2 regions of the Croceicoccus sp. genome follow, and region 1 is predicted to be linked to the other one. Evidence: predicted binding sites of a transcription regulator. Region 1 holds the regulator's gene; the other holds the start of a gene.
The links. Region 1 encodes LexA, which represses DNA repair genes until DNA is damaged. Its sites were predicted from a motif close to GTTCCNCNCTTGTTCT; they were not measured.

Region 1 (9,387 bases):
CGATCCGCCTGTGGGCGTCTTCAGACGCACGACAAAGGGCGCGCCTTCGGGCGCTTCGGAAGGATCGCGGTCGCGCCAGCGCCCGTCGTAGCGCAGCGGCTTCTTGGCGGCGCGCTGCTCGGCGCGCATCTGCTCAAGCTCTTCCGATGTCGCATAGCAGCGATAGGCATGGCCTGCGTCCAGCAGGCGGTTCGCAACCTCGGCATGGCGCGCGGCGCGTTCGGACTGGAACACCGGTGCCTCGTCGTAATCGAGCCCTAGCCAGTCGAGCCCGTCGAGGATTGCGTCGATCGCTTCGGTCGTGGAGCGGGCCTTGTCGGTATCCTCGATCCTCAGCAGCGCCTTGCCGCCGTGATGGCGCGCGAACAGCCAGTTGAACAGCGCGGTGCGTGCGCCGCCGATATGAAGGAAACCCGTGGGCGAGGGCGCGAAACGCGTGACGACGGTCTCTTTCGCGGGCGCTGCTGCGTTGCCGCTGTCGGTTCCATCTGCCTGGCCGCTTGCCATCTGCGCGTGCTTCCTCTTTCTATGCATGCCATGAGCGATCCGCCGGGACCGGAGAAGACGTTGTATGAATGACTTGCGCGGCGCCATGGGGAAGGCCCGTGCCAGTACCGTCGTTCCGATAGCGGGCGAAGAGGCTGCCGATTCACGGCTCCCTTCGCGGTTGCGGAAATGGGGGACGCAGGCGCATTTGTCCAGTGCCGCGGCGCGAATTGACGCGTTCCTGGCCGAGCGGGGCTTTCAGCGCATGCCGTGGCTGGCCGTGGCGATGATCGCCGGGATCGGGCTGTGGTTCCTGCTTCCGGGACCATCGGACTGGCTGATCGCGATCGGGCTTTGCGGCATGCCCGCGGGGCTGGCCATGGTACTCTTGCCGGATGACGACGCGGCGGGCGGCGGGCACGGGCTGCTGCGCAGCGCGGTCATTGCGCTTTCGATCGTGATGGTGGCCGGCATCGCACTGATCTGGGCGCGGTCGACCCTTGTCGGTACGCCGCCCATCGCCGGGCCGCGCGTGGCCACGGTCGAAGCACGGGTTCTGAAGCGCGAGGAGCAACCGGCGCGCCAGCGCGCGCGGCTCATCGTGGCGACGCGCGATCCGCTCGACGGGCAGCCCATTCGCGCGCGGCTCAATATTTCGGAAGAACTGGACAAGGACCGGCTCCAACCGGGCACACAGTTCACGGCGAAAGTCCGGCTTGTTCCGCCGCAGCGGGCCGCGGTTCCCGGCGGCTATGACTTTGCGCGGGAAGCATGGTTCGACGGGTTCGCGGCGTCGGGATCGGTTCTGGATCCGCCGCAAATGACGGCGGGCGGCGCAGGTGCTGCCGGATGGCGCAGTGGAATCGCATCGCATGTGCGCGAAGCCGTGGGCCGGTCCGGCAGCGCCGGCTCAGCAGCCATTGCCGCCACGCTGATCACGGGCGATCGCGGTGCGATTGCCGAGGATGACGCGCAGGCGATGCGCGATTCGGGTCTTGCGCATATGCTGTCCATCAGCGGTCTGCACGTGGCTTCGATCGTGGCGATGGCATGGCTGATCGTGGTGCGGGTGGGTGCTTTGTGGCCTTGGCTCGCCCTTCGCGTGCCCCTGCCGCTGGTCGCGGCGGGGGCGGGCGCACTGTCGGGTATCGCCTATACGCTCCTGACGGGAGCAGCGCTGCCGACCATACGCGCATGTCTCGCGGCCCTGCTGGTGACCGCCGCGCTTGCGCTGGGCAGGCAGGCACTGTCCCTGCGGCTGATCGCGCTGGCCGCCATGGCCGTCATGCTGTTCTGGCCCGAGGCGGTAATCGGTCCGTCTTTCCAGCTCAGTTTTGCGGCAGTGGTCGCCATCGTCGCGTTTCATAACAGCCGTTTCGTGGCATGGCTGCGTGCAAATCGCGGCGAAGGCTGGGTCGAACGCTGGCTGCATGCCGCCGTTCTGCTGTTCCTCACCGGGCTCGTGGTCGAGATGGCATTGATGCCGATCGTTCTGTTCCATTTCCAGCGGTCGGGACTCTACGGGTCTATCGCCAATCTCATGGCGATTCCCTTGATGACGGCGGTCACGCTTCCCGCGCTGATCGGCGGGCTGGTGTTCGATCTGATCGGGCTGGGCGCGCCCTTGTGGTGGCTGTCGGCCAAGTCGCTGGATATCATCATCGCCATCGCGCATCGGGCGTCGAGCCTTCCCGGTGCGGTCGTGCAGATGCCGCAACTGTCGCTGACCGCCTTGCTTGTATGCGCGGCCGGAGGTTTCTGGATCGCGCTATGGGAAGGTCGCCTCAGACTCTTGGGACTGCTCCCCATCGCAATCGGCCTGCCGGCCTTCCTCTTGGCGCGTCCGGCCGATCTGATTGTCGAGCAAACGGGACGAAATGCCGCACTGGTCGCCAATGATGGAGAGGTTCTCCTGCTGCGCAACAGCTCAAGCTTTGGAGCCGAGGCCATGGTCGAGGCGATGGGCCAGGACAATGCCGCCGAAGCCGGCTTTCGCGAGTTTTCCGAGTGGCCCGGCGCGCGCTGCAATGGCGACTTCTGCCAGCTTGATGCGAAGGGTCGGACCCTGCTCGTCGCACAGCGCCCTGCCGATGTTGCCTATGGTCCGATCGTCAAGGCCTGTGCACGCGCCGACATCGTCATTTCAAGCAGGCGGCTTCCCGCCGACTGCCGGCCCGCGCTGCTGAAGGCCGACGGCAGTTTCCTCGCACGGCGCGGGGGCATCGCAGTCGATCTGGACGACGGCACGATTGCAGCGGTCAGACCCGAGGGCGACCGCCACGGCTGGTAGGCGTCACACCTCTAATGATAGCGCCGGAGCAAGCCGGCCAGCCGACCCTGAACCTGCACCTCGGAGGGATCGTAGATCTGCGGTTCATACGCGGAATTGGCGGGATCGAGCTGCACCATACCGTTGATGCGGCGCAGATATTTAAGCGTCGCTTCCTCACCCCTGACCAGCGCGACCACGATCTCGCCATCGCGGGCGGTGTCTGTGCGGCGAACCAGCGCATAATCGCCGTCGAAAATCCCGGCCTCGACCATCGAGTCGCCCGAGACTTCGAGCGCGTAATGCTCACCGCTGCCCAGAAGAGCGGCGGGAACCGGCAGGACCTGGCTATCTTCCAGCGCCTCGATCGGAACGCCGGCTGCGATCCGGCCGTGCAGCGGAATTTCGATCACGTCGCCCGATGCCGAAGCGGTGCGGATGGGGCGTTTGAATTCGACCACGTTGTCGGCCTTGGGCTCAGGCGCTGACTTGGCCGTGCCGGTCACGTCGTCGGGTTGCCTGATAATCTCCAGCGCGCGCGCCCTATTGGGCAGGCGCCGGATGAAACCCCGTTCTTCCAGCGCCGAAATCAGCCGGTGCACGCCCGACTTCGACTTCAGGTCGAGCGCTTCCTTCATCTCCTCGAAAGACGGGGAGATGCCGGATTCTTCCAGCCGCTGTTGAATGAAGAGCAGCAACTCATGCTGTTTGCGTGTAAGCATCGGGCGTGTCCTGTTCCGCTTTGCGCCCGTTGGCGCGAACGAATGCGGAACAATTAAGCAACATCTGCCCCAGCGTCAAGCCGTTTGCCGCTTATCCCGGTTAACTTCGATAGCGGGGTGCGAACGGCATGGTCTGCACGACATCGCCCTTGGCCACCGCGGCAGCGCCTGCGGGCCGCAAGAGCAGCGCATCCGCACCAGCCAGTGCGCCGAGGGCCGAACTGTCCTGTACAGTGACCGGAATCACGCCTGCGTCCGTAAATCGGCATCGCAGGAATTCGGTCCTGCGCCCGGTCGCGGGTAGATCGGCCTCGCAAAACATGGGCTGCAGGGCGGGCAAGGGTGCGGCGGCCCCCATCAAGGCGCGGGCAAAGGGCAGCGCGAAAAGATGCGCCGTTACAAAGCTGGATACGGGATTGCCGGGCAGGCCGATGACCATGCGGCCATCCAGACTGGCGACGAGGATGGGCTTCCCCGGCTTGATCGCGACGCGCCAGAAGTCGATCCGAGCGCCCATCTCTTCAAGGACCGGCAGGACCAGATCGTGGTCGCCCACCGATGCGCCGCCACTGGTCACGATCAGATCGGCATCGTCGGCGGCTTCGAAAGCCGACCGCAAGGCCTCGCGCCGGTCGGGCACCGGTCCGGTCTGCATGACTTTGCAGCCGAGATCGGCGAACAGCGAACCCAGCATCGTGCCATTGCTGGCGGGAATGGCGCCGGGGGGCAGATCCTGTCCGGCGGCCCGTAATTCGTCGCCGCTTTCGATAATCGCGACATTTGCCCGTACGTGCACTGGCAATTGGCCGTGTCCCGCGCAGATCGCGAGCGCAAGCCGGGCGGGCGTCAGACGCTCGCCGGCACCGCAAACGATGTCGCCTTCCATGAAATCCAGTCCACGCGGCCGGATGTGGCGCCCCAGCGGTTCGGGAGCTTCGCCTTTGAAGAACAGACTGTCGCTCTCGCGCCGGCAATCTTCCTGCACCGCCACCATGTCGGCGCCAGCGGGAAGGACGGCGCCCGTCGCGATCCTGACGGCTTCACCCGGTCCCACCTTGCCCTGAAACGGATGACCGGCGGCGCTTTCGCCGATGACCTGCCACGGTCCGGGCATATCCGCCTGCCGCACCGCGTATCCGTCCATCGCCGACATGGGATCAGGGGGCTGCGATCGCAGCGCGGTGACGTCGCCGGCCAGCCAGCGTCCCGATGCCTCGGCAACCGGAAGATCAGTTGCCGGGAGAGGATGCGCGAGCGCGAGAAGCCTGCTTTGCGCATCCTCAAGCGACAACAGCGGGCCGGGGGTCAAAGCGTCAGGTCCTCATGACCCTCGGCGCGCCAGCGTCCGGACTTGCCGCCATCCTTGGCAATCAGGCGGATCCCGCCGATGACCATGCCCTTGTCCAGTGCCTTGGCCATGTCATAGATCGTGATGAGCGCGACGGAAACGGCTGTAATCGCTTCCATTTCCACGCCCGTCTTGGCTTCGATGGAAGCCGTTGCCGTCGCGGTTATGGCCGCGTTCTCAAACGCGAATTCGACATTCACCGCATCGATTGGCAGCGGATGACACAGAGGAACGAGTTCACCGGTTTTCTTGGCGGCCATGATCCCGGCTATGCGGGCGGTGGCCAGCACGTCGCCCTTTTTGACGCTGCCTTCGCGGATGGCCTGCAAGGCGCGGTCGGACATGGCGATCGTGCCGCTGGCCACCGCGACGCGCCGGGCCGGAACCTTGCCCCCGACATCGACCATGCGCGCATTACCAGCCTCGTCGATATGGGTCAGCCTGTCCGCCATCAGGAGCCGCTGGCCTGCAATCCGCCCGGCTGACGCGACAGTCGCGGAAGGCCCAGCAGGTCGCGCGTTGCGCCCGCGACATCGGTTTTCCGCATCAGGCTCTCGCCCACCAGGAAACAGCGCACGCCCGAAGATCGGCAGATGGCCTCCACGTCCTGATGGCTGGCGATGCCGCTTTCGCTCACCAACAGCGCATCCCTCGGGGCAAGCGGCGCCAGCCGGGCGGTTGCATCGATGTCGGTGACGAAACTGCGCAGGTCGCGATTATTAACGCCGATCAGCCGCGATTTCAGCAGATGCGCGCGCGCCATTTCCGCTTCGTCATGCACCTCGACCAGAACGTCCATATGCGCGTCGATGGCCGCGGCCTCGATCTCTGCCGCGAGTGTATCGTCCAAAGCGGCAAGAATGATCAGGATCGCATCGGCGCCGATCGCGCGCGCTTCGGTCACTTGCCATGGATCGACCATGAAATCCTTGCGCAGAACCGGAAGCGTGCAGGCGGCGCGGGCGGCGACGAGATAATCCTCATGCCCCTGGAAATGCGGCGCATCGGTCAGGACCGACAGGCAGCTGGCGCCGCCGGCCGCATATTGACGTGCATGCTCCGGCGGATCGAAATCCTCTCGAATCAGACCCTTGGATGGCGAAGCTTTCTTGATTTCTGCAATCAGCCCAAAGCCGCGCCGCGAAGCCTGTTCGAGGCGATTGGCAAAGCCGCGCGGACCTTCCTGCGCGCGCGCCAGCACTTCGAGATCGCGCAGCGAACGCTGTTTCTTGCGCGCCGCGACCTCGTCCCGCTTCACCTCGCAGATTTCGAGCAGCCTGTTGCTCATGACGACCTGCTCGCTTCGGAATTCACCATGTCGATCCAGCAATCCAGTAATGCCTTGGCAAGTCCCTTGTCGATGGCTTCGGCCGCTTCTTCCGCGCCGGTGCGCAGGTCAGCCGCTTCGCCAGCCACGATCAGCGCCGCCGCCGCGTTAAAGACGACGGTGTCGCGGTAAGCGCCCGTCGCACCCGTCAACAAGTCGCGCAAGGCGGCTGCATTATAGGCCGCGTCGCCGCCCTTGATCGCGTCGAGCGGATGCGTGGGAAGCCCTGCATCGGACGGATGGACTTCGCCCGGAAAGTCGAAACCGATCGCTTCCACCCTGCTTCGCCCGGCGATCGACAATTCGTCCAGCCCTTCCATGCCCGATACCACCAGGGCGCGTTCGGCCCCAAGGTCGCGCATGGCCCGCGCATAGAGCGGCACGAGCGCAGGGTCGGCCACGCCCACCAGCTGACGGGTGACGCCCGCCGGGTTGGCGAGCGGTCCGGTCAGGTTGAAGATGGTCCGGCGCCCCAAAGCCTTGCGGATCGGCGCAATGCGGGCAAGCGCGGGGTGATGCGACTGGGCGAACAGGAATGCGATGGACAGGTCCGGCAGCGTCTGCGCCGCCATGGCGCCCGCCCGGTCGAGATCGAGGCCGAGCCCTTCCAGCGTATCGGCGCCGCCAGCCTTGCTGCTGGCCGCGCGATTGCCGTGTTTTGCCACCGGCACGCCGCATGCCGCCACCACCACCGCCACGGCGGTCGAGACATTGAGCGAATGCTGCCCGTCGCCCCCAGTGCCGCACACGTCGATGGAGAGCGCGGGGGCAGGCACCGGTTTCATCCTTGCCCGCATGGCGCGCACCGCGCCTGCGATTTCCTCTGCCGTTTCGCCGCGGTCCGCCATGTCGACCAGCGCTTCGGCGATAGCGTTATCGGCCATGCCCCCGTCGAGCATCTGGCCGAAAAGCGCTTCCGCTTCGTCCATCGTGAGGCCGGAGGACGCCATCATGCGACGATGGCCGTTTCGGCGGGCAGCTTCGCCTCGATCCCGCAAATCGCGAGGAAATTGGCCAGCATCGCATGGCCGTGCTGCGTGGCGATGCTTTCGGGATGGAACTGCACGCCGTGGATCGGCAGGCTTTCATGGCGAAAGCCCATCGCATGGGTGCCATCGGCTTCGGGGCGGGGCGTTGTGGCGTTGATCACCAGACAATCAGGCACATCCTCGACCACCAGAGAATGATAGCGCGTGGCCGTGAACGGCGAGGGCAGGCCCTTGAATATGCCCGTTCCGTCATGATCGACGGGCGAGGTCTTGCCATGCATCAGCCCGCCGCGAACGACCCGGCCGCCGAAATATTGCCCGATGGACTGATGGCCCAGACACACGCCCAGCAGCGGCATCCCGGCTTCTGCGCAGGCGCCGACCAGATCGAGGCTGACGCCCGCATCGTCGGGCGTGCAGGGGCCGGGCGAGATCAGGAAACCCTTCGCCCCGCTGCGCAATGCCTCTGCCGCCGTAATCGCATCGTTGCGAACGACGTCCACGGGTGCCCCCATCTCCATCAGATAATGGACGAGGTTCCAGGTGAAGCTGTCGTAATTGTCGATGACAAGGATCATGATGCCCGCCTTTGCGCGCCTCTGCCGGTCAGATCAAGGCGGCGAATGGGGTAGGGGGCGTCATTGCCCATAGCCGGGCTCATCCGCCAGTTTCAGCGCTTCCTTGGCGGCGGCCAGCAAGGCACTGGCCTTGGCCTCGCATTCGCGCTGTTCATAGGCCGGGTCGGAATCGGCGACGATGCCGGCACCGGCCTGCACATGCATGACCCCGTCCTTGACCACCGCTGTTCGCAGCACGATGCAACTGTCCACCGATCCGTCTGGCGCGAAATAGCCCACGCCGCCCGCATAGGCGCCCCGCGTTTCCGGCTCCAGCTCTGCGATGATCTGGCAGGCGCGCACCTTGGGCGCACCGCTGACCGTGCCCGCCGGAAAGCCCGCGAACATCGCGTCGATCGCATCGGCCCCATCGGCCAGTTCGCCCACCACGTTCGACACGATGTGCATGACATGGCTGTAATTCTCGACCGTATAGCTTTCCGTCACCTTCACCGATCCGGGACGCGCCACGCGCCCCACGTCGTTGCGGCCAAGGTCGAGCAGCATCAAATGCTCGGCGCGTTCCTTGGGGTCGGCGAGCAGGCTTTCGCGATTGGCGCGGTCCTCGTCGGCATCCTTGCCGCGCGGACGGGTGCCGGCGATCGGGCGGATCGTGACCTCCGGACGGTCTGCCGATCCGCCGCGAACGCGCACCAGAATCTCGGGGCTGGACCCGATCAGCGCAAAGCCCGGCAGGTCGAGGAAATAGAGAAACGGCGAGGGGTTCACGCGCCGCAGCGAGCGATAGAGCGCCAATGGCGGCAGCGGGAACGGGCAGGTGAAGCGCTGCGCCAGCACGACCTGGAAGATGTCGCCCGCGGTGATGTATTCCTTGGCCGCCAGCACCATCTCGCGGTAGCGCCCGTCAGGCAATTGCGGCGTCAGCGCCGCCTCGGCATCCCCGGGCAATTGCGGGGGCGGGGACAGCCGCGCGCCCTGCAGCTTGGCGAGGCATGCGTCAATACGGTCCTGGGCCGCCGCGACGGCGTCCTGCGGATCGGTTTCCGACGGCCAGACCGGCGCGACGCAGAACAGCATGTCCTTCAGCCGGTCAAAGACGAGGATCAGCGTCGGCCGCGCGAAGATCATGTCGGGCAGGTCGAGCGGGTTGGGCTCGGGACGGGCGACATTCTCGACCAGGCTGATCGTCTCGTAGCCGAAATAGCCGACGAGACATGACAGTGCGGGGGGCAGTTCCTTTGGCACTTCGAACCGGCAATCGGCGGCCAGCTTGCGCAGTGCGGTCAGCGGCTCGTCATCCAGCGGCGCAAAGGCATCGCGGTCGCTGGCCCAGATGCGATTGATCTCCGCCTTGCGGCCCCTTGCGCGGAACACGAGGTCCGGATCCAGCCCGACAAGCGAGTAGCGCCCGCGCGTCTCGCCGCCTTCGACCGATTCCAGCAGGAAGTCGCCGCGGCCCGGCTCGATCAGCTTGACCGCCGCCGCGACCGGCGTCTCGCAATCCGCGATGACCTTGCGCCACACGACGCCCGCGCGTCGGGCGCGCAGTTGGCTGGCGGCGTGGGCGTCACGATCGGTGTCGGCGGTGTCGAAAGTGCTGGCGTGATTCATCAGTTCGACTGCGGGGCAAGCTGCGTGCGCACCGCCGAGATCGCGTTGTCGTTCCGC
Region 2 (9,387 bases), on a different contig from region 1:
GCCAGACGACCAGATTGATGACGCCGGTCTCGTCCTCCAGCGTGATGAAGCATACGCCCTTGGCGCTGCCGGGGCGCTGACGGATCAGCACGACGCCCGAAACCTGCACGTTGGAACGGAACTTGCGGTCGCGCAGGTCGCAGGCGCGGATGAAACCGCGTTCGGCAAGTCCGGCGCGCAGGAAAGCCATCGGATGCGCCTTCAGCGAGAGGCGCATGGTCTGGTAATCCGCCACCACTTCCTCGGACAGGGGCATCGCGGGAAGACGGGCAGGCGCAGTCTCCGCCCCCTCGTCGCGGGCCCTTGCCGCCTCGAACAAGGGCAGCGGCGGGGCCGATACGATGGAACGCGCATCCCATAAAGCCTGCCTGCGCGACAATCGCATAGAGCCGAAGGCATCGGCATGGGCCAGACGCTCGATATGCGCAGCCGGAATGCCCGATCTTTCGCGCAAGGCAGCCACATCGGGAAAGGCGCCGTGATCCTCGCGCGCGGCGATCAGGCGGGCCGCGACATGTTCGGGCAGGCCGTCCACCTGCCGCAGGCCCAGCCGCAATGCGACGCCATCGCGTTCCGCAGGTTCCAGCGTGCAATCCCATTCCGACAAGTTCACATCGGCAGGCCGCACCTCCACCCCGTGCTCCGCCGCGTCGCGCACGATCTGTGCAGGCGCATAGAACCCCATCGGCTGCGAATTCAGCAGCGCGCAGGCGAAGGCGGCAGGGTAATGGCATTTCAGCCAGCTCGACACATAGACCAGATGAGCAAAGCTGGCGGCGTGGCTCTCGGGAAAGCCATATTCGCCGAAACCGCGGATCTGGTTGAAGCAGCGCTGCGCGAATTCGCGGTCATAGCCGCGCTCCACCATGCGTTCGACCATCATGTCCTGAAGCTCGTCCACCATGCCGCGCGATCGGAAGGTCGCCATCGCCTTGCGCAACCGGTTGGCTTCCGCCGACGAGAACTTGGCGGCATCCAGCGCGATCTTCATCGCCTGCTCCTGAAAGATCGGCACGCCCAGCGTGCGGCCAAGTATGCTGGACAGCTCATCGGGCGGCCCGTGCGCAGGGCCGGGAGCGGGGATTTCCACGCGTTCCTCTCCGCGCCGGCGCTTGAGATAGGGATGCACCATGTCGCCCTGAATGGGGCCGGGTCGCACGATGGCGACCTGAATCACAAGATCATAGAACTCGCGCGGGCGCAGGCGCGGCAGCATGTTCATCTGGGCCCGGCTCTCCACCTGGAACACGCCCAGCGAATCCCCGCGCCGCAGCATGGCATAGGTCTCGGGATCCTCGCGCGGGACACTGGCCAGCGTCAGCGCGCGGCCATGGTGATCGGCCACTTCGTCGAGGCATTTCCGGATGCAGGTCAGCATGCCCAGCGCCAGCACGTCGACCTTCAATATGCCCAGCGCCTCGATATCGTCCTTGTCCCATTCGATGAAGCTGCGATCGGGCATCGCGCCATTGCCGATCGGCACCGTCTCGGTCAGCGCGCCCTGCGTCAGGATGAAGCCGCCGACATGCTGCGACAGATGGCGCGGCATGCCGATCATCTGCTGGGTAAGCGCCAGCACCCGCCGCAGATGCGGATCGCTGATGTCCATGCCGGTCTCTGCCACATGCGCCTCGCCGATCTCGCGTCCCCAGCCGCCCCAGACGGTGCCTGCCAGCTTGGAGGTCACATCCTCGGACAGGCCCATCGCCTTGCCCACTTCGCGGATCGCCATGCGTGGGCGGTAATGGATGACGGTGGCGCACAGGCCGGCGCGGTGGCGCCCGTATTTCTCATAGATATGCTGGATCACTTCCTCGCGCCGCTCATGCTCGAAATCGACGTCGATGTCGGGCGGCTCCTTGCGCTCTTCGGAAATGAAGCGGTCGAACAGCAGGGCGTGGCGCGCGGGATCGACCGCCGTGATCTCAAGGCAATAGCACACCGCCGAATTGGCGGCAGAGCCGCGCCCTTGGCACAGGATCGGCGGATCGACGCTGCGCGCGAAGTCGACGATGTCCTTGATGGTCAGGAAATAGCGGGCCAGGTCCAGCTTCTCGATCAATGCCAGTTCGCGCGCAATCGTGGCGCGGATATGATCGGGCACGCCGGCGGGATAATCCTCTGGCGGATAGCGGCGCGCTGCCCCCTCCCATGTCAGGATTTCCAGATGCTGCTGCGGCGTGCGGCCCTGCGGATAGATCTCCTCGGGATATTCATAGCGCAGCTCGTTCAGGCTGAAGCGGCACCTGTCCGCCAGATCCCGCGCGGCGCGTATCGCATGGGGCCAGCGGGCGAACAGGCGCATCATTTCTTCCGGCGCCTTCAGATGCCGTTCGGCATTGGCGTGCAGCAGATAGCCGGCCTTCGCCACGGTGGTCTTGTGCCGGATCGCGGTCATCACGTCCTGCAGCGGACGGCGGTCGGGCGCGTGGTAATGCACGTCATTGGTCGCCAGGATCGTCATCCCGTTGTCCCGCGCCAGCGCGTTCAGCCGTTCGATCCGGGCGATATCGTCGCCGCAATACAGATGGCTGGCCGCAAGATGGCGCAAGGATGGCAGCATTGCGCCCAGATGCGGCACAAGTCTGGCAAAACTCAGCCGCCTTTGCGCCGGTTCTGGCGCGCTGCCGTCCAGCGGAACGACATTGCCGGGAAGGCTGACCGTGATGTCCGCATCCAGATCCGGCGGCGGCAGGGCGATCAGGTGCAGCGCCCCTCCTCCATCGTCGGCGGCATGGGCGGCCAACATCGCCAGATCGATCTCGCATATGCCCTTGTCCTGCCAGTCGCCGGACAGGGTTTGCATGCGCCCCCGGCTGATCAGGCGCGACAGCCGGCCATAAGCCGCGCGTGTTTCGGGATAGGCGAGGAACGCGAGGCCCTCCACGGTCTCGATCCGCGCGCCGATAACGGGGCGCAGACGCAGGGTTTCCGCCTCGGTATGGATGCGCACCACGCCTGCCAGCGAATTGGCATCGGCTATCCCGATCGTGTCATAGCCGAGTGCACGCGCCGTCGTGACCAGATCGACCGCATCCGACGCGCCGCGCAGGAAGGTAAAGCACGACACCAGCCCCAGCTCGACGAAAGGAGCTCTTTCGGGCGTGTCTATCGCATCGGGATCGACATCGATCCGGCGGCGGTCGGGCGTAAGCGGGGCGTCGGGCATGGCGGCACCATGACGGCCCTAGCCGCGCGGGCATGCACAGGTTTCCCCATGCTGTCCCGGCCTGTCCACAGGGATTTCCGCAGGTCTGCGCACAGGCTTGTCCACAGGATCTCCACAGCGGGCCATATGCGCAAGGGTCACGCCAGCGCCTCCAGCCGCGCGGCGACGGCGGCCAGGTCTTCGCCAAACAGGCGCGTCTGTTCCTCGCGCGCGGCCCCTTCCAGGCGGAGCAGATAGGACGGGTGCGCGGTCACCCACAGCTCGCTGCCATCCTCCAGCTCGATCGGCTTGCCCCGCGCCTTGGTGATCGAAACCGTCTTGCCCAGCATGGACCGCGCCGCACTGGCCCCCATCGCCAGCACGAGGCGCGGCTTCACGATCGAGCGCTCGGCCTCTACCCACCAGCGGCAGATGTCGATTTCCTTGGCGGCGGGCGACTGGTGCAGGCGGCGCTTGCCGCGCTGCACATATTTGAAATGCTTGACCGCATTGGTGACATAGGCGGCCTTGCGGTCGATCCCCACCTGTTCGAGATGCACGTCCAGCAATTGCCCGGCGGGGCCCACGAACGGGCGGCCCTGCAGATCCTCGTTATCGCCGGGCTGTTCGCCCACGATCATCAGCGGGGCGCCCGCGGGCCCCTCGCCCATTACCGCCGTGTTGTGCAGTTCACCGATCGGGCAGCGGGCACAGGCATGAATCGCCTTGTCGACCGCGTTCAGCGTTTCGGGCCGCTCTTCCTCATCCATCGCACCTGCCGATACCATCGCCGCCTCTCGCGCCTGCGCGCCCGCGACGAGTTCGGGAATGAGCTGCGCCTCGGGCATGTTCTTCCAGTACTTGCGGGGCATTTCCTTGAGCATGGCCCCGATCTTCAAACGCGCCGGATTGAAAATGGATGCGTAATAGCCGCGCCACATCTCCTCGACCGGATCGCCCGTAGGCGCATCGGCGCGCGTGGCCGGGGGGCCTTCGCGCAGCGTCTCGCCGTCCCAGTGCAGGCTGCCGCGCGGGGTCAGGATCGACCAGCGCATATTGGCAAAGCGGCGCGTGAAGAACCCCGCGTTGTGGCGCAGGATGTGGTGGAACGGTTCGAACCAGGCGACGAAATATTCGCCCTCCTCATGCTCGACCTCGCGAAAGCGCAGGAAGGCGCGCATCTTGTGAATGTCGCGGCGGACCGCGCGCGCCATGTCGGCCATCGCTCGGATGTCGGCATCGGCCGCATCCTCGATCAGCCGCGGTTTCGACTGCAGCCGCCACAGCACGCGATAGAGCAGGCCAAAGCGTTCCGGATCGGAATGCATGATGACCGTCTTCGCGATTTCCATGAAGCGGCGCGATACGCGCGGCTGCGCGGCGTCCCTGTCGGGCACGGGCAGGCGGCGGTCGCCATGGGTGAACAGATTGCCCGCCGGGCCGCCCGGTTCGGACCATGCGATGCGGTCGGGCGGCACGTCGGCCATGACCATGCGCCGCGCATGATCGCGCCATTCGGCGAAATCGTCCGGCGCGGCCATCGGCACCACGTGATAGGCGCCCAGCCTGACATGCTGAAGCGCCGTCATGCCGCGAACAGGTCCAGTTGCCGCCCCGCATCGGGGGCGACCAGCGCCTTGAGATCGGCCCGGTCGGTCAGCGTCACGGGCCGCCAGTCGGCCGTGACGATGAAGGGCCGCAGCTTGGCCACCGACACGGTCAGCTTTGCGATATCGTCCAGCCGCAGGGTGCGATGCCGCCGCGCGCTGAGGATCTGGCCCACCCCGCGCGTACCCAGCCCCGGCACGCGCAGCAGCGCCTCTTTCGGCGCACGGTTCACGTCGACGGGAAAGCTTTCGCGGAACTTCAGCGCCCACGCCAGCTTGGGATCGATGTCCAGTGGCAGCATGCCGTCCACACCGGCAGCCTGCGCCACCTCGCCCGGCGAATAGCCGTAGAAGCGCATCAGCCAGTCCGACTGGTATAGCCGGTGCTCGCGGATCAGGGGCGGACGCTTCAGCGGCAGCACCGCGCTGGCATCAGGAATGGGGCTGAAGGCCGAGTAATAGACACGCCGCAGCCGGTGCTGGCCGTAAAGCGCGCTGGCCCGGTTGACGATATCGGCATCGCTGGCTCCGTCGGCACCCACGATCATCTGGGTCGACTGGCCCGCGGGCGCATAGCGGGGCGCATGGCGAAAGCGCTTCTTCGCGTCGCGCGCCTCGGTGATGGCATCGTTCATCGTGCCCATCGCGCCATCGATGGTCTGCGCGTTCTTGTCGGGCGCCAGCCGCACCAGCCCGGCCACGGTGGGCAGTTCGACATTGATCGACACCCGGTCGGCGTACAGCCCCGCGCGGCGCACGATCTCTGCATCGGCCTCGGGAATGGTCTTGAGGTGGATGTAGCCGCGGAAATCATGCTCCTCGCGCAGGATGCGCGCGGTTTCGACCAGCTGCTCCATCGTATGGTCGGAATTGCGGATGATGCCCGAAGACAGGAACAGCCCCTCGATATAATTGCGCTTGTAGAACGAGAGCGTCAGATCGGCCACTTCCTGCGGCGTGAAGCGCGCCCGCTCCACGTTCGAGCTCTTGCGGTTCACGCAGTAGTGGCAATCGAAGATGCAATGATTGGTCAGCAGCAGCTTGAGCAGCGAGATGCAGCGCCCGTCGGGCGCATAGGCGTGGCAGATGCCCATCCCCTCGGTGGACCCGACGCCCTTGCCCCCGCGGCTGTCGCGTTTGTTCGTGCCCGACGATGCGCAGGACGCATCATATTTGGCGGCATCCGCCAGGACTTTCAGCCTTTCGATTACGGTCTTCTGTATCATGCGCGACTCCTGCGTTCACTATATGTTCTTCGAGGCTCGGTGGCCAGCCTGAAAAATCGAACATAATTTTCACAAGAATCTGCCAAAGGTTAACCATATTGTGTTCTTTTGTGGCTCAAACGTGGAGTTGTCTTTGTCATATGAATTACAAGCTGTGTTAACTATTTGCTGGATTTTTTGAGGATAAGATCAGATAAAGGGGAAACGGCTCATCGGCATGCATGCCTTGATGAAGCGGTAAATCAGGGATCGCGGATGTCGAATAGCACGGAAGGCCTCCGTGTGGGGGCGGCGGAGTTTTGGCTTCGCCGCCCTTTGGCTTGATGCACTGCAATTGCGTGGTTGGTCCTGAATAATCCGGTCGGGTTCGGGAACTTCAGCCGAATATTCCCTGCAGAAACCATTCGGGCGCGCCGCCCCGGCCGTCGCCTGCAAGACCGAGGCGATAGATCCAGAAACGCCGCCCCTCGCCATCCTCGATCCGGTAGTAATCGCGCAGCCTTGCCGCCCCCTTTTCGCGCCACCATTCGGGCGCGATGCGTTCGGGACCCTCGGCGCGGGCCACATCGTGCAGCCCGCCGCGCCAGCGAAAACGCTGAGGCAGTCCGTCGGGGGTGGCATAGAGAACGGAAATCAATTCCGCCTTGTCCAGCAGCTTGAGCGGGCGGGCATGGAAGGCAAAACTCTCCTGCGCGGCCGGCAGGCTGTCGAGCGGCGCCTGCCAGCGCTGCGCGCGTTCGGGCACATGGCTGGCATGCGGCACCGGACGGCGCACGGCCTGCGGGCCCAGCCGCGCGGCCAGACGGTCGACACAGGCTGCAAGGCTGGTGCCATGCTGCTGCGCGGACGCCTCGAGATCCCCCTGCGCCAAGTCCAGCGGCTCTGCCCAGCGAACCACCAGCCGCGCCATCTCTATCCCAAGCCCCGCATCGATCGTCGCGATGCGTTCGGCGAACAGGCGGCAGATATGGGCCCCGTCGCGCGTGGCGGCGGCCAGTTCGAGCGTGCGGACCGCGACTTCGCCGTCGACCCGCCAGCATGCGAATTCAAGCCTGCGCGCGCCTTCCCCCCTGCCTTCCAGTTCGCGCATCATGGCGGCGGCCAGATCGGCCAGCACCGTTTCCAGCAAGGGCAGATGGCGGATCGGTTCCATCAGGCGCAGCTGCACCATCGCCGGCGATTTGCCGATCACCGGAAGCATGGGTTCGGGGACGAGCCCGATCATCTGGTCGCGCCGCATCAGCGGATTGGCCATGGCCGAACGGCGGTTGCGAAAGCGGCGCGACAGGGCGTCGCGGCCGATGTCGTCGAGATCGCCCAGACGCTTCAGCCCCAGACGGCGCAGCACCGTCAGCACATCGTCGTCCAGCCGCAGCGCGGCCACCGGCAATTGCGCAAGACAGGCCGCGATATCGCCATCTTGTGGCAGGATCGCGCCACCCTTGTGCCCCGATGATGCCGCGAAATGCGCCAGCGCCCATGCGGCCCCGGCGGTGGGCGCGATCGCCAGCCGTACCGTCAGGCCGCGCCGTTCGAACACGCGCGACGCATCGGCCAGCAGGCGCGGCTCTCCGCCGAACAGATGCGCCGCGCCGGTGATGTCGACGATCACGCCGTCGGGCGGATCAAGCGCGCTCCATGGTCCCCAGCGCTGCGCCCAGACGGCCAGCCTTTCCAGAAAGGCGAGATCGCCCGCGGGATCGGCAGGCCGGACGTCCAGCGCGGGACACAGGGCGCGCGCATCGGCCAGCATGGTGCCGGTCCGCACGCCCGCAATTTCCGCTGCGCGATTGGTGGCGGTGATGCGGGGGCCATGCGCCGTTTCGCAGATCAGCGCGACGGGGGTGTCCGCCGCCGCGTCCGCCCCTTCAGCCTGCCGCCAGCGATCGATCGCCAGCCGCGCGCACCAGATCGCCAGCACGCGCCGGTTGGGCGTGCGGTCGCTGGTGTGCGGCATCGTGATCGATCGGGCGGGCGGAGAGGATCGATTCCCCATGGCCCCCTCCATCACAGGTGGCGAGTTCCGGCCTGATCCACCATGCACCGGGACGCAGGCCGCGTGCGCGGAACAATTCCCCGCGCCAGCCCGGCAGGCCGGGCGCCTGCGGATTCCAGCGCGGCGCATGCGACATGGCAGAGCGCACGTCCCACCGCATGCGCGCCGCCCCCAGATCGCGCCTTGCATCGAGGCGCACCAGCCATAGCGGCACCTGGTGGCGTTCCGCCGCCAGCACCAGCCGGCGCGAGGCGGTGAAATCCAGCGCCCGGGGATTGCCCGCGATCTCTCCCACCACGAAGGCAAGGTCGCGGCAGCGCACGCCTTCCTCCAGAGCGAACAGCGCATCCTCTGCGGTCCTGGCGGTGACATGGATCAGCCGGTGCGCAAGATCGCGCGGCAGGCCGGGAAGGAAAGGACGACCGCCCGTGAGGATGGCCGCCGCGTCCTGAACCCACAGGAAGGCCCGCTCGTCATCGGTTTCGGTCAGGGCCTGCTGATCCCCCGGCCTTGGCGCGGATCGCGCCAGTTCCAGCGCCAGCGCCGCCCCTGCCCCTTCGTCGCCCCGCGCAAAGATCTCTCCCGCCCCGCGAAAGGCGATGTCCGGGCTCCACCCCCGCGTCGAAGCGCCGTCCTTTCCATCCAGCCAGCGCGAACCCGCCAGTTCGGCAGCCGGAAACAGCCCTTCGGGAAGGGCGGCATCGGCATGATCGGAACCCGGAACAGCGATGACAAAACTCCTGCTTGCAGTCGGATAAGAGGGCGAATCGGGAATCGGAAACGCCCTGTGTTCTTATTATGTTCCATACGCCTCGTCCATGCACCATGGGGAAAAACGGAACGGCTGCGGGTTCTGCCCGTTGCGATAACAAGGACACGAAAACCGAAGGACACACATATGAAATACGAACAGGGCAATCCCGACGAGATGAAGCACAAGTTCTGGAAAGAGCTGGCCTCTTCACCCTTCGTGATGTTGCAGCTCGACAGCAATCCGGACAGCACGGCACCGATGACGGCGCAGCTGGACAAAGACGCCAATCACGCGATCTGGTTCTTCACCTATCGCGACAATCATTTTGCCAAGATGGGCCCGGCCAATGCCAGCTTTGCGTCGGACGGCCATAAGCTGTTCGCGCGCTTCCACGGCAATCTTGTCGAGGAAACGAGCAAGGAACGGCTGGAAAAGCAGTGGGACAATACGGTCGAGGCTTGGTTTCCGGAAGGCAAGACCGATCCCCGCCTGCTGATGATGCGGATGGATCTGGGCGATGCGACCATCTGGGATGCCGACCTTGGCCTGACCACCACCGCCAAGATGCTGCTGGGCATGGATGTCACCCACGATGTGGGCGAGAACCACGCCGAAACCACACTGTAATGCAAAAGGGGCCGCCCTCCAGGCGGCCC

Region 2: a site for LexA is predicted at 5,995-6,010, ahead of AC4FIJ_RS05120 (putative DNA modification/repair radical SAM protein). Genes of this name have one in related genera too.

What each region holds. Positions count from the first base shown of each region.
Region 1 covers NZ_CFETID010000001.1:190,185-199,571, reverse strand. The annotation lists gene gltX (glutamate--tRNA ligase) at 1-507, opposite strand, end outside; gene AC4FIJ_RS00880 (ComEC/Rec2 family competence protein) at 695-2,776, shown strand; gene lexA (transcriptional repressor LexA) at 2,788-3,477, opposite strand; gene AC4FIJ_RS00870 (molybdopterin molybdotransferase MoeA) at 3,578-4,786, opposite strand; gene moaC (cyclic pyranopterin monophosphate synthase MoaC) at 4,783-5,277, opposite strand; gene trpC (indole-3-glycerol phosphate synthase TrpC) at 5,277-6,113, opposite strand; gene trpD (anthranilate phosphoribosyltransferase) at 6,110-7,105, opposite strand; gene AC4FIJ_RS00850 (anthranilate synthase component II) at 7,102-7,719, opposite strand; gene trpE (anthranilate synthase component I) at 7,780-9,330, opposite strand; gene AC4FIJ_RS00840 (SurA N-terminal domain-containing protein) at 9,330-9,387, opposite strand, start outside.
Region 2 covers NZ_CFETID010000006.1:11,830-21,216, forward strand. The annotation lists gene AC4FIJ_RS05110 (error-prone DNA polymerase) at 1-3,169, opposite strand, end outside; gene AC4FIJ_RS05115 (UdgX family uracil-DNA binding protein) at 3,307-4,737, opposite strand; gene AC4FIJ_RS05120 (putative DNA modification/repair radical SAM protein) at 4,734-5,981, opposite strand; gene AC4FIJ_RS05125 (DUF6504 family protein) at 6,358-7,938, opposite strand; gene AC4FIJ_RS05130 (hypothetical protein) at 7,850-8,299, opposite strand; gene AC4FIJ_RS05135 (pyridoxamine 5'-phosphate oxidase family protein) at 8,876-9,358, shown strand.